2 regions of the Romboutsia sp. BSD2780061687b_171204_C1 genome follow, and region 2 is predicted to be linked to the other one. Evidence: riboswitches for the same ligand, from Rfam matches in the RefSeq annotation. Region 2 holds a riboswitch; the other holds the start of a gene.
The links. Region 2 has a riboswitch for S-adenosylmethionine ahead of I2H23_RS09440 (O-acetylhomoserine aminocarboxypropyltransferase/cysteine synthase family protein). Riboswitches for the same ligand answer to the same signal wherever they lie in the genome.

Region 1: it holds a riboswitch for S-adenosylmethionine, as region 2 does, so the genes downstream of both, I2H23_RS10200 (Na+/H+ antiporter NhaC family protein) here and I2H23_RS09440 (O-acetylhomoserine aminocarboxypropyltransferase/cysteine synthase family protein) in region 2, are expected to answer to the same signal.

What each region holds. Positions count from the first base shown of each region.
Region 1 is NZ_JADMRK010000004.1:202,872-209,206, forward strand. Features, by position in the region: gene I2H23_RS10190 (L,D-transpeptidase family protein) at 1-280, opposite strand, end outside; gene I2H23_RS10195 (hypothetical protein) at 512-655, opposite strand; gene I2H23_RS10200 (Na+/H+ antiporter NhaC family protein) at 713-2,032, opposite strand; SAM riboswitch class I at 2,153-2,251, opposite strand; gene I2H23_RS10205 (hypothetical protein) at 2,433-2,783, opposite strand; gene I2H23_RS10210 (YtxH domain-containing protein) at 2,789-3,157, opposite strand; gene I2H23_RS10215 (hypothetical protein) at 3,379-3,927, shown strand; gene I2H23_RS10220 (deoxycytidylate deaminase) at 4,098-4,634, opposite strand; gene I2H23_RS10225 (hypothetical protein) at 5,006-5,377, opposite strand; gene I2H23_RS15615 (small, acid-soluble spore protein, alpha/beta type) at 5,635-5,763, opposite strand; gene nrdF (class 1b ribonucleoside-diphosphate reductase subunit beta) at 5,912-6,335, opposite strand, start outside.
Region 2 is NZ_JADMRK010000004.1:47,500-53,834, reverse strand. Features, by position in the region: gene I2H23_RS09460 (transcription repressor NadR) at 1-468, shown strand, start outside; gene I2H23_RS09455 (L-lactate dehydrogenase) at 566-1,519, opposite strand; gene I2H23_RS09450 (hypothetical protein) at 1,838-2,437, opposite strand; gene I2H23_RS09445 (hypothetical protein) at 2,676-3,233, shown strand; SAM riboswitch class I at 3,416-3,519, shown strand; gene I2H23_RS09440 (O-acetylhomoserine aminocarboxypropyltransferase/cysteine synthase family protein) at 3,575-4,846, shown strand; partial or broken gene I2H23_RS09430 (homoserine O-acetyltransferase/O-succinyltransferase family protein) at 4,848-5,738, shown strand; gene I2H23_RS09425 (EcsC family protein) at 5,874-6,335, shown strand, end outside.

The sequences.
Region 1 (6,335 bases), 160 kb from region 2:
CATATTTTGCTGAACTTTTTTCTCCCCCTATAGCAGGATACTTTATACCTGACTTAAATATACCCTTTATTGTAGGAGTTGAGCTTTTTCCTACAGTGCTACTCCAAACGTGCAGTACCTTAAATCTATCATCTACTTTTTTTAATATATAGGTAAGTTTATCTTTAGTAGATGTAATTATAATATAGCCTGTATCACTTTTTATATGATTCTCATTTACAAACTCTTCCATATTTTTATCAAATTTGCTGTAATCTATCTGTCTATAGTATCTATTCATAAATAATATTTCACCTTCTCATAATAATATTTATTATAATTATGCTAATTATAAACTTTATGTGATATTTCAGTTAATTTAACTATTATTGTACGAATGTAAAATATTAAGTTTATTTTTTACACTCGCTAAACTGATTGGTATTACTTAACTGTAATAATTATCTACTAATTTTTGAAATATCATAATTTCCTTAAGCGTAAAAAAAGTGAAGTTTTAAAACTTCACTTTTTAAGTATTATTATGTTTCATATACTTATATGATTTAACTATACATCGAGCTTGATTTATAGTATATATTGATATTTCATAAGATGATGTTATTATAAAAGTCGATACTACTCCTACTAAGAAATCATAGTCACCTAATGCCATAATCTCCTCCAGTATTTCTTTTTTTATATTATATGAAACTAAAATTTTATAGTTACATTAAGCTACTTCTTTTTTCCTTTTATTAACTTTATTTAAGTTTGGAATACCAAATGTTATAGCTATTATTCCACAAGCTAACATTAACCAAGGATAATGTAGATATTTAATTAATTCAACAGGAGATATTCCTACCATCCCTGCAGCTGTTAATACTTGTGCACCATATGGAACTATGCCTTGCCAACAAGATGAGAATATATCTAATATACTTGCAGTTTTTCTATTATCTATATCAAATTTTGTAGCTATATCTTTTGCAAGTGGCCCTGCTGTTACTATTGCTATAGTGTTGTTTGCTGTACATAAATCTACTATACTTACTAATGCTGCTATACCAAACTCTGCACCTTTTTTAGTTTTTATTTTACTACTTATAAAATTAAGTATAAAGTCTATTCCACCATTTAATTTTATAAGTTCTACAAGTCCTCCGATTATTATAACAAGTAGACATAATTCATACATTCCTGATATACCACCTGATATAGCTTCTATAAATCCAAATAACCCAAATGAATTTGTAAATAATCCTATTGCACCTGCAAATACTACTCCAAAACTAAGTAAAACAAATACATTTACTCCACATAAAGCCCCTACTAAAACGCCTAAATATGGTAAAACTTTTATAAAATCATATCTATAGCTTGTGCTACCACCTAAACTATACCCTGATGTTATAGTAGCTAATAATATAGCAGTTATAATAGCTGCTGGTAAAACTATTAAGAAATTTACTCTAAATTTATCTTTTAATTCACATCCTTGAGTTTTGGTTGCTGCTATTGTAGTGTCTGATATCATAGATAAATTATCTCCAAACATAGCTCCACCTACAACAGCTCCTATTACTAATGGTGCTGGTATTCCTGTTTTAGCTGCAATTCCTATGCCTATTGGCCCAAGTGCTGCTATTGTTCCCATTGATGTTCCCATAGATATAGATATAAAACATCCTATTACAAATAACCCTGATACTAAAAGATTAGGAGGAAGAATTGATAAACTTAAATTAACAGTTGAGTCAACACCTCCCATTGCCTTAGCTACACTTGAAAAAGAACCTGCAAGTATAAATATCATAATCATAGATATTATATCTATATTACCTGCTCCTTTACAAAATACTTCTATCTTTTCTCCTAAACTAACTTTTCTATTAAGAGAAAATCCTACTATAGTTGCGATTATAAATGCTACTATTGCTGGCATTTTATAAAAATCCCCAGTTATTACCCCGCTACCTAAAAATACTATTAAAAATACACCCAGTGGTAATAATCCTAATATACTACCTTTTTTTGCTTCTTCTTTCATAATATACCTCCCTTTATATTAAAACTTCTAAAGAGTATAATTTTAATTTATTTAAATATACCTGATATTTTTTAATAAAAAAAACCTGAGATAACTCAGGCTTTGACAGCAAAAATTATACTCTCATCTTTCAGCTTATGCTGCAGGATTTAGCACCCGTATAATAATACTGGTTGCTGGGCTTCGTCGGGCCAGTCCCTCCGCCACTCTTGATAAGAATTATTTAATTATTTATATAATAGTTAATTTTCACAATTTTGTCAATATTATTTTTTAATTATTCTAATAAATCTACTTATAAATTATATATATTAATTTTTTATACATCTTAATTTATTATGATATATTAGCAAATAAAAAAAGTCATAATTAAATTATGATTTAATTATGACTTTTATGACTATTTATTAATAAATACAGATTTTAATATATTTAATATTTCAGTAAATATCTCAACATTAGATTTTACATTTTCTTTAGCCACTACTATATCTGCTGTTACATCTGTTGCAACTTCCGCAACGTCTTTTACATTTTCACTAATATCGCTGATATTATCAACTAAATTAGGTAATTTACCTACTACTGTATGTATGTCATCAGAATTTGTTGATACCACTGTATTGATATTTTTAATAAATTCATTAATATTTTTTAAAGTTATTATTAAAAATATTAATGCACCTATACCTAATAATGCTAGTATTATATATATTACATTTAAATCTATGTACATAATGTTATTCTCCATAGCAATTATTCTTTATCCTTAGCTTCTTGTGGAGCTTGTAATAATTCTACAACATTAGTATCTACTACGTCTTCATTTTCTTTCTTTTTACTATCTAAATACTCTTTTATTCTTCTCTTAGATTCATTTACATTTGTAGTTAATTTTTCTTTTGTTTTGGCAGCCTTTTCACTTACATTTGTGTTTATATCTTTAGCTGTATTTTTTATATCTTCTCTAGTTTCTTTTCCTGACTTAGGAGCTAATAAAACCCCACCTAGTATTCCTGTTATAGCACCTGTTGCAACACCTAGTGTAGCTATTTTTATCTTTTTATTTCTTTCTTTTGCTTTTTTAGCTTTTTTCTTTTGTTCTATTTTTTTTGCTAAACTCATGCTCATCACTCCTATTGTTAATTTGTATTATACCATTTTTTACTATTTTTCTAATATTTCTAATACATATATACCCAAATTAGTAAGTTTTAAAACAAAATAATTTATTTTTCTATTTATTTTTTTATATTTCAGCTAAATTAAATTATATAAATTAAACTTACATTTTATTTATACGTATGCACATAATAATATAATAATTATGGAAGGTAGGAATTGCTATGAAACATAAAGATATTAAGAAATTTAGTATATTACTTTACATTATTTATATTTTATCTATAATATTTTTTCTATTTAACAAAGAATTTGGAAAAAGCGTAATTAGCTTAATTTCGCTTATAATTACTTTTGTGCTTACTAAAGCTTATTTAAAAAACTTAGCTATACTTGACTGCCCATTGTACATAATTGGAAACATTTTTATATTATCTTCTTTTTTACTAGGTTCATGTTATGGACTTTACGATATAATCCCATTTTATGATGATTTTCTTCATTTTTGGTCTGGATTTATATCTGTTAAAATTGGATTTAATATACTAAAAAATATTAGTAGTAAAAATAATAAACTTTTAATATGTATGATTCTTTTCTTCTTTGCAATGGGCATATCAGCAATTTGTGAAATATGTGAATATTTACTAGATGTCTTATTTAAGATGAATACGCAATCTGGCGGTTTAAAAGATACCATGATAGATTTAATAGATGCTTCATGTGGTGCTTTTTTTATGATTGTATATTACTATAGAAAGTATTTAAGGTAAAATATTATATTAAACTCAACACTATTAAATATAAACAAAGCTACTTAACATATGTTAAGTAGCTTTGTTTATATTTAATATATCTTTTTACAGTAATCATTGTTGAATATAAATAAACAATGAATTATTATATATTTTTCTATAAAAGCTAAATTGTTTAGCCTAGCCTTTTAATAGCTCCTTGGCTTACTTAAGAATTCTTGAACACGTTTCTTCTCTTTCTCACGTTTAGCTTCTTGTTCTTCTTGCTCTTGTTTTAATGCATCTTCATATTTAATGTATTCTATTCCAGCTTCTTCAAATAGCTGCTGCCCTAAGCCTGTAGGATACTCTCCTTTAAATATTACTTTTTTTATTCCTGCTTGAATAATAGATATTGAGCAAAATACACAAGGTTGAGTAGTAGCATACAATGTAGCTCCTTCACAGCTTATTCCATGTTTAGCACATTGTATTATAGCATTTGCTTCAGCATGCCCAGCTCGACATAGTTCTAAGCCTTGTCCTGAAGGTATACCTCTTTTTTTTCTCTCGCAATAGCCAATATCTGAACAATGAATAGTTCCAGCAGGACTTCCATTATAACCTGTAGCTATAATTTGCTTTCCTTTTATAATTACAGCTCCTACTTGTCTTGAAACACACGTACTTCTAACTTTACTATCTTCGGCTATATCCATCGCCCACTCTGTAAATAATTTTCTCATATGATATGCTCCTTCTGTTCATTTATTATTTATAAATATCTTTATATGTCAAAATCCCTATAACCTTAGTTAAATCTAATCATTATACCCGCATCTATAATCTTATTTTTTATTTTCTTAAAATCATCTTAACTCACACGTCATTATTTTTTCAAGAGTTATTATAAATTTGTAATATTTAACTACTTATTTAACATAAATGTATATAATATATTTTTTTAGTAATAATATTACTATCCCTTTAATCATGCTCCTTAGTCATTAATTTTATATAGCTTTATTTTTCAGTTTATTATTAAAAAAAGACAGAAATAAATTCTGTCTTTTTTAATAATAGCCCTTAAGCATCTACTTAAAGGCATAATATATATTTATATAACATAAAGTTTTGAAATTATCTTATCATATTTACCTCTAGCCAAGCAAATACCACCTGCATACTTTATATATTCTTCTTCACTAAGTTTTCCTTCTTCAACTTCACTAAATCTATCAATAATATTAGAATTATCTAAAAAATCTTCTACACTTTCTAATATACAAATTAAATTTATCTTAAACCCATCTGAATTTAACTTTCTTTCTTGTTTTTCTTCTTTTAAATACACTACTTCATGTTCTTTGTCTAACGTAACCTTTACGAAATCTGAAAGCCTCTTTTCTGTTGGTAATAATACTGAATATTTTTCCATATCTAAAAATATTTCATACAATTCTTTTAGTCTTGCTAACTCTGAACTCATCCTTAATCTCCTTTATATAGCCTACCTATTAATCGTGGTTATACTTTGTACTTTCATTATAATTTCATCTACTTAATTCGTCAACTTTTTACACTAAAATGGTTTTAATTACTAAAAAAAGCATTGAGTTGTTTACTGACTTTCAACTCAATGCCTGTTAATTATTTATTTTTTTTATTATATTCTCTTAGTAGCTGTTCTTCACCCATTTCTACTAATCTTCTACTCATCACACCACCTAAGTTTCCACCTATATGTCAATTTTTATATGATGTATCATTAGATCCATCTATATGACTATTTGATATTCCTAGTTCATTTGCTATTTCTAGTTTCATTTGATTTAGAGCTTGTTTAGCATTACTTATTGCTGGTTTTTTAGACATTTTAATACCTCCTTAAACTTTCTTATATATTTTTATCAAATTTAAATGATATTATTATGTATTTTTGATTTATAAGATTATTAAAATGCTTTTACCTAATATAAAACATTAAACTAAAAAATCACTTGGTTTTATCCAAGTGATTTTTTTATATTAAGAAATCTTCATCTTTTAATTCTTCATATACACCTTTTTGATATCCATTACCTTTAGTCGAGAAAAAGTCGTGATTTTTGGTTTCTGTACTTAGTCCATTTAGTACTATTGGGTTTATTTCACTTACTTTATAGTATTCATTAAACCCTAAATTCTCTAATGCCCTATTAGCATTGTATTTTAAGAAATTTATAACTTCACTTTCAAGACCGCTATCTTTGTATATAGTGTTTGTATAGTTTATTTCATTTTCCATTAAATCTTCAAGTATTTTGTACATTCTATCTTTTAATTCTTCTTTTTTAGCTTCTTCAAACTTTTCATATATTTCTTGAGAAAGAAGTCCTATATACTTTCCATGTAGTGATTCATCTCTAAGTATAAGAGATATTATTTCTCCACTTGCAACCATTTTA
Region 2 (6,335 bases):
AATAAAAATAAAGCTGTGAGTGGATCAAAACTATCAAGTGAACTTAATGTAAGTAGACAAGTTATAGTAGGAGATGTTGCTCTTCTTAGAGCTAGTGGCATCCATATTATATCTACTCCAAGAGGGTATATATTAAATGACAATAAAGAAGACAATTATATAATAAAAACTATAGCTTGTAAGCATGATAAAGAAGATATAGAAGATGAATTAAATACTATAGTTGATGAAGGTGTTATAGTTGAAGATGTAATAGTAGAGCATAGTATATATGGTCAAATTAGTGGCAATCTGCACTTAGAATGTAGAAGAGATGTAAAAGAATTTATAAACAAGTTAAATTCAAAAGAAACTAGCCCTCTATCTCATTTAACAGATGGTGTACATCTTCACACGATAAAGTGCAAAGATGAAAAAACTTACGAACAAGTTGTAAACTCTTTAACTGAAAAAGGGTATTTATATTAATCTATATTGTATATTAAAACTGAGATGAAACTATATAATTTAAATAAAAAGTAAGGGGGAACAAATCGTTCCTCCTTACTTTTTATTTAAATATAAATTAATATCCAATACTTTTTAAATATTGTCTTAGTATATTATTTGAATTATTAAACTTAGCCTTTTCTTCTTCAGTCATATCGATTTCTATAACTTTTTCAGCTCCATTTATACCTATTATAGTTGGGACACCTGTATATACATCTGTTTCTCCATATTCACCTTCAAGTAAAGCTGAAACTGGTAAGATTCTTCTTTCATCACTAAATATTGATTTTATGATTCCAACAACTGCTGAAGCTATACCATAGTAAGTAGTACCTTTTCTATTGTATACTTCCCAACCAGCTTTAGCAGTTTTTTCTACTAAATTATCTAAATCTATTTCTTTTTTTAGTTTTTTGTTTTCTTCAATTAAGGTTAAAAGCGGTTTACCTGCAATGCTAACATTTGACCAAGGAACCATTTGAGAATCTCCATGTTCACCCATAGAATATGCATGTATAGATCTTGTGTCCACTTCATCTAAATATTTAGATAAGAAGTTTTTTAATCTTGATGAATCTATGGTAGTTCCTGTTCCTATTATTCTGTTTTTAGGAAGTCCAGATAACTTCCATATATGATATGAAATTATATCAACTGGATTTGAAGCAACTACAAAGAAACCATCAAATCCTGATTTCATTATTTCCTTAATTACTGAGTTACATATAGAAGCACTAACTTCTAAAGTATCAAGTCTAGATTGACCTTGTTTAGGTGCTGGTCCTGCAGTAAATATAACAATATCAGCATCACTACAATCTGCAAATGTTGCTTGTCTTATTTTAGTTCTTTGAGACATAAATTCTACTCCGTGAGTTAAATCCCAAGCTTCGCCTTTAGCTTTTTCTTCATTTATATCAATCATTAAAAGCTCATCACATACACATTGATTAACTAGTGCAAATCCACAGCTAGACCCAACTAGTCCCGTACCTACTATTGCTATTTTTCTTAATTTTAAACACATAAGTCATCCTCCTAAAGTTGTCTTTTGTAAAGTGTTTTGAAATGAATTTATTTGTATGGCTTAAGAAATAAGATAAGCAACCTATAAATTTTATTAGTTAAGTCTATATTGGTTATAAAATCATTATTATATATTTATTTTATAAAAAATTATAAATTGATGTATTCGGCATTATTATACTGCTGAATCTTTATAAAGTAAAGGATGAATTGATAATAAAAGAATAAAAAATCATTAAATTATATAAAGTTAAAGTAGCTTTTGTATTATATTTTACTTAAAAATTTGATTATAGATTCATATATAGATAGCTAGTATTTAAAATAAAGTTATTATACAATATATAACTAGTAAAAGTGATGTTATATAGTTAGCAATTTTAACATTAAATTTAAAGTAAGATAAGTATTTTATTAACTTTGGTTTTAAGTATTTATTAAATATTGAATATATAAAAATAAGTGAAAATCCACTCAGAGTATATGAAGAAATATTATGTATAAATTGTGGTAAATGAAATATATTAACTGTGATAACAAGCATAAGCAAAGTAAATGTAGTTGAGAGTATGTTAGAGTATTCTTCAGGTTTTAATATATATTCATTAAAAAAATTTTTATCATCAAAATTTATAATTTCACTTACTATCTTGTCTATTGACATAAAATCATAGTCATTGGTATAAACTCCAACATCAACTAAGTAAAGTGTTATTTCTTCATATATATGAATAATTTTTTCTTCAAAAATTTTTCTTATCTTAAATATGTCTTTTTCTAATACATTGTATATTTCGGTTTTTATTATATTCTTAATATCCCTATTAGAATCTAATTTAGTTTTTATATAAAAGCTTCCATCACAAAGTAAAAACTTATCATTTTGATTTCTTATGATTATCCCAATATATTCATTCATAATATCACCACTCATTGAAAATTTATGTAAATTATAGCATATTAGTTGATATTATCAATATTAAAAAATTATAAATATGAATAAATTAATTTTATATATGTAAGCAAGCTTAAATGAATAAACATAAAAAAGTATTTGACAATTATAAATTTAGTCACTAAACTGTAAATATATATGTAAAGACACATGTAATATGAATTAAATATACTAAATTAAAAAATATATTTGGAGGAGAGATATGAGAACTAAAAATATTGTATTATCAGCACTTTTATGTGCAATGGGAATTATTATACCAATGTTTTCACCAATTAAAATAATATTAGAACCGGCATCTTTTACATTAGCTAGTCATATACCAATATTTATAGCTATGTTTATATCATCAAAGACTGTTCTATTTGTAACACTTGGAACTACAATAGGTTTTTTATTTGGTGGTTTCCCATTACCAATTGTAATTAGAGCACTAAGTCATTTATTATTTGTTAGTATTGGGTGTATTTACTTAAACAAAAATAGGGATCTTATAAAGAGTATAAAAAGTTCTTTAGGATATTCATTTGTTATAGGATTAATTCATGCTATTGGAGAAGTTTTAGTAATTATACCTTTTTATTTTTCATCAAACCTTTCGGAAGGATTTTATAATCAAGGTTTTTTAGTATCTGTTATAGGATTAATAGGAGTTGGAACTATAATACATAGTATGTTAGATTTCTCTTTAGCAGTTTATGTATGGAATATTCTACCTAAAGAGGTTAGAAATAAATATGTAGTAAAAACTCAAAACTAGACAAAATTTTATAGAATATAGTAATTTGGAATAATCAATAATTAAGCAAAAATGGTAAGTTATAGTATAAAATATTTTATGAACATATACATATAAATATATATATAAATTAATTTATTAAATTATAATTTCGATAATTATAATATATAATACTTATTAAATAATAAAAATAAGTAGAAAGTCTTTTATTAAGAATAGTGGAGGGACTGGCCCTATGAAGCCTGGCAACAGCTAACTTAGTTAGAATTGTGCTAAATCCTGCAGGAGTTTTCCTGAGAGATAAAAGGCATATTGATTTGTTGCGTTAATAAAAGGCTTCCTAGATAAAAGGGGCTTTTTTTATGAAAAATTATAACAAGGAAACTTTATGTGTAAGAGGGGGATATAAACCAAATGTTGGGGAGCCTATGGTGTATCCTTTGGTTCAAAGTACAACCTTCAAATATGAAGATCCAGACTTAGTGGCAGATATATTTGATTTAAAAGCAGATGGCCATATGTATAGTAGAATAAGCAATCCAACAGTAGCAAATTTTGAAGAAAAAATAGCATATCTTGAAGGTGGCGTCGGAGCAGTTGCAGTTAGTTCAGGACAATCGGCGGTGCTTTTAGCTATTTTAAATATATGCAAAAGTGGAGACAATATAATATCAGTATCATCACTATATGGTGGAACTTATAATTTATTTAATATAACTCTTAGAAGTTTTGGAATAGAAACAAAATTTGTATCCAATAATGATGATAAAGAATATATACTATCCTTAGTAGATGAAAATACTAAAGCTATATATGGAGAAACTATAGGAAATCCAGGACTAGATATATTAGATTTTAAGAAATTAAGTGAAATAGCTAAAAAGGGGGATATTCCTTTTATAGTTGACAATACAGTAGCAAGCCCGTATTTATGTAATCCTATAAATTTTGGTGCAAATATAGTTATACATTCTACATCAAAATATATAGATGGTCATGCAGTGGCACTTGGAGGAATAGTTATTGATTGTGGTAATTTTAATTGGGATAATGGGAAATATCCATTATTAAGTGATGGAGATGTTAGTTGTCATGATATTAAATATGTTGAAGAATTTAGGAAAAGTGCATATATAACAAAGTTAAGAGCATCACTGCTTAGAGATTTAGGTAGCACAATGAGCCCTTTTAATGCATTTTTAAGTAATCTAGGATTGGAAACACTTCATCTTAGAATGAAAAAACATAGTAAAAATGCTTTAGTATTAGCAAAGTATTTAGAAAATCATGAAAAAGTAAGCTGGGTAAACTATCCATACTTAGAAAGTAGAGAAGATTATAAGAAAGTAAAAACTTACTTAAAAGGTGGAAGTGGAATATTAACATTTGGTATAAAAGGTGGAATAAATGAAGCTAAGACTTTTATAAAATCTTTAAAATTAGTAGATTTAGCAATACACCTTGGATTTAATAAAACATCAGTACTTCATCCAGCTAGCACTACTCATAGCCAACTGTCTAATGAAGATAAGATAAAGTGTGGAGTTAGTTTAGAGATGATTAGAGTATCTGTTGGAATAGAAAATATAGATGACTTAATAAATGACTTTGATATAGCACTTAAGGAAATATAATATGACTGTATATCTTTGTAAAAAAATAAATGGAGCCAAATTTGTAGATAATTGTATAATAGAAAACAAAATTTATAATAAAAAGTTATATAGAAAATTTAGTTTAGATAAGATCAGCCCTCATTGTAAAACTATAGGTATACTAAATCTTATGCCTAATAAAGTAGAGACAGAGGCTCATTTATTAGAGTTATTTTCAAAAATGAATGAGGATATAAATATAAAGTTTATAAGGCTTAAAACGCACGTATACAAAAATTGTAATAGACTATATTTGATGAAAAATTATTATACCTTTGATGAAGTAAAATATGATTTAGATGGACTTATAGTTATAGGAGCTCCTATTGAAAAAATAGATTTCAAATAGGTTAAATATATAGATGAATTAAATTATATATTTGATTATTCTATTAAAAACTTAAAAAGTATGTTAAGTATATGCTGGGGAGCGCAGGCTTGTTTAAATCATATATATGGAATAAACAAAGAGATACTTGATAAGAAGATATTTGGAGTATATAAACATAATATACTTTGTGATGATGAAATACTCAAAAATATAAATAATGGTTTTATATGTGCTCATTCTAGGCACACTATATTAAATAGGAAGGATTTAAAAAATTGTAAATCTATAAAAATACTATCGACAACAGATGAAGGTATAGAGCATATTATAAAAGGGAAGTACAATGACTATTATATATTTGGACATCATGAGTATGATAAAGAATGCTTGAAAAGAGAATATTTAAGGGATAGAAATAAAAAAATATATATAGATATACCTAAAAATTATTTTATTGAAGATGATATGAACAAAGGAATAAGTGTAGATTGGATGGAACACAGCATTAAGATATACAATAATTGGATTAATATAATTTAATAAGAAATTAAGCAAGCTAGTTAGATAACTAGCTTGTTTAGTTTGGAAAAATAAGTACATAGTAATATTAAAAATCTATATGTATAATAAATATATTATGTAAATAATTAATATAAATTTTAAATAGGTGAAAAAATGCAAAATTATAATGAGATTAAACTAAAAGAATTAAAAAAATGGAAAAAGAAAATACGAAAAAAACCATCTATAATAGATAAAGCATCAAAAGAAACTCAAAATAAAATAAATTCCGTTTTACCTCAAAAGTACCACGAAATATTAACTGTAGCTATAAAAAATATGACTAAAATGGTTTTATTTGGGTCTAAGTATACTACTAAAAAACCTATACTAGATATATCTTTAGAAGAAAGAGATAATCTAGCTCTTGAAAAGATAAAAATTTATAAGAGAACTGCTATGATAGAAGGTGCTGGAACAGGGGCAGGAGGCATATTTATAGGGCTTTGTGACTTTCCATTACTTCTTAGTATAAAAATAAAGCTTATTTATGAAATTGCTAGCATATATGGATTTGATACAAATGATTATAAAGAAAGATTATATATATTAAACATATTTCAGCTTGCTTTTTCA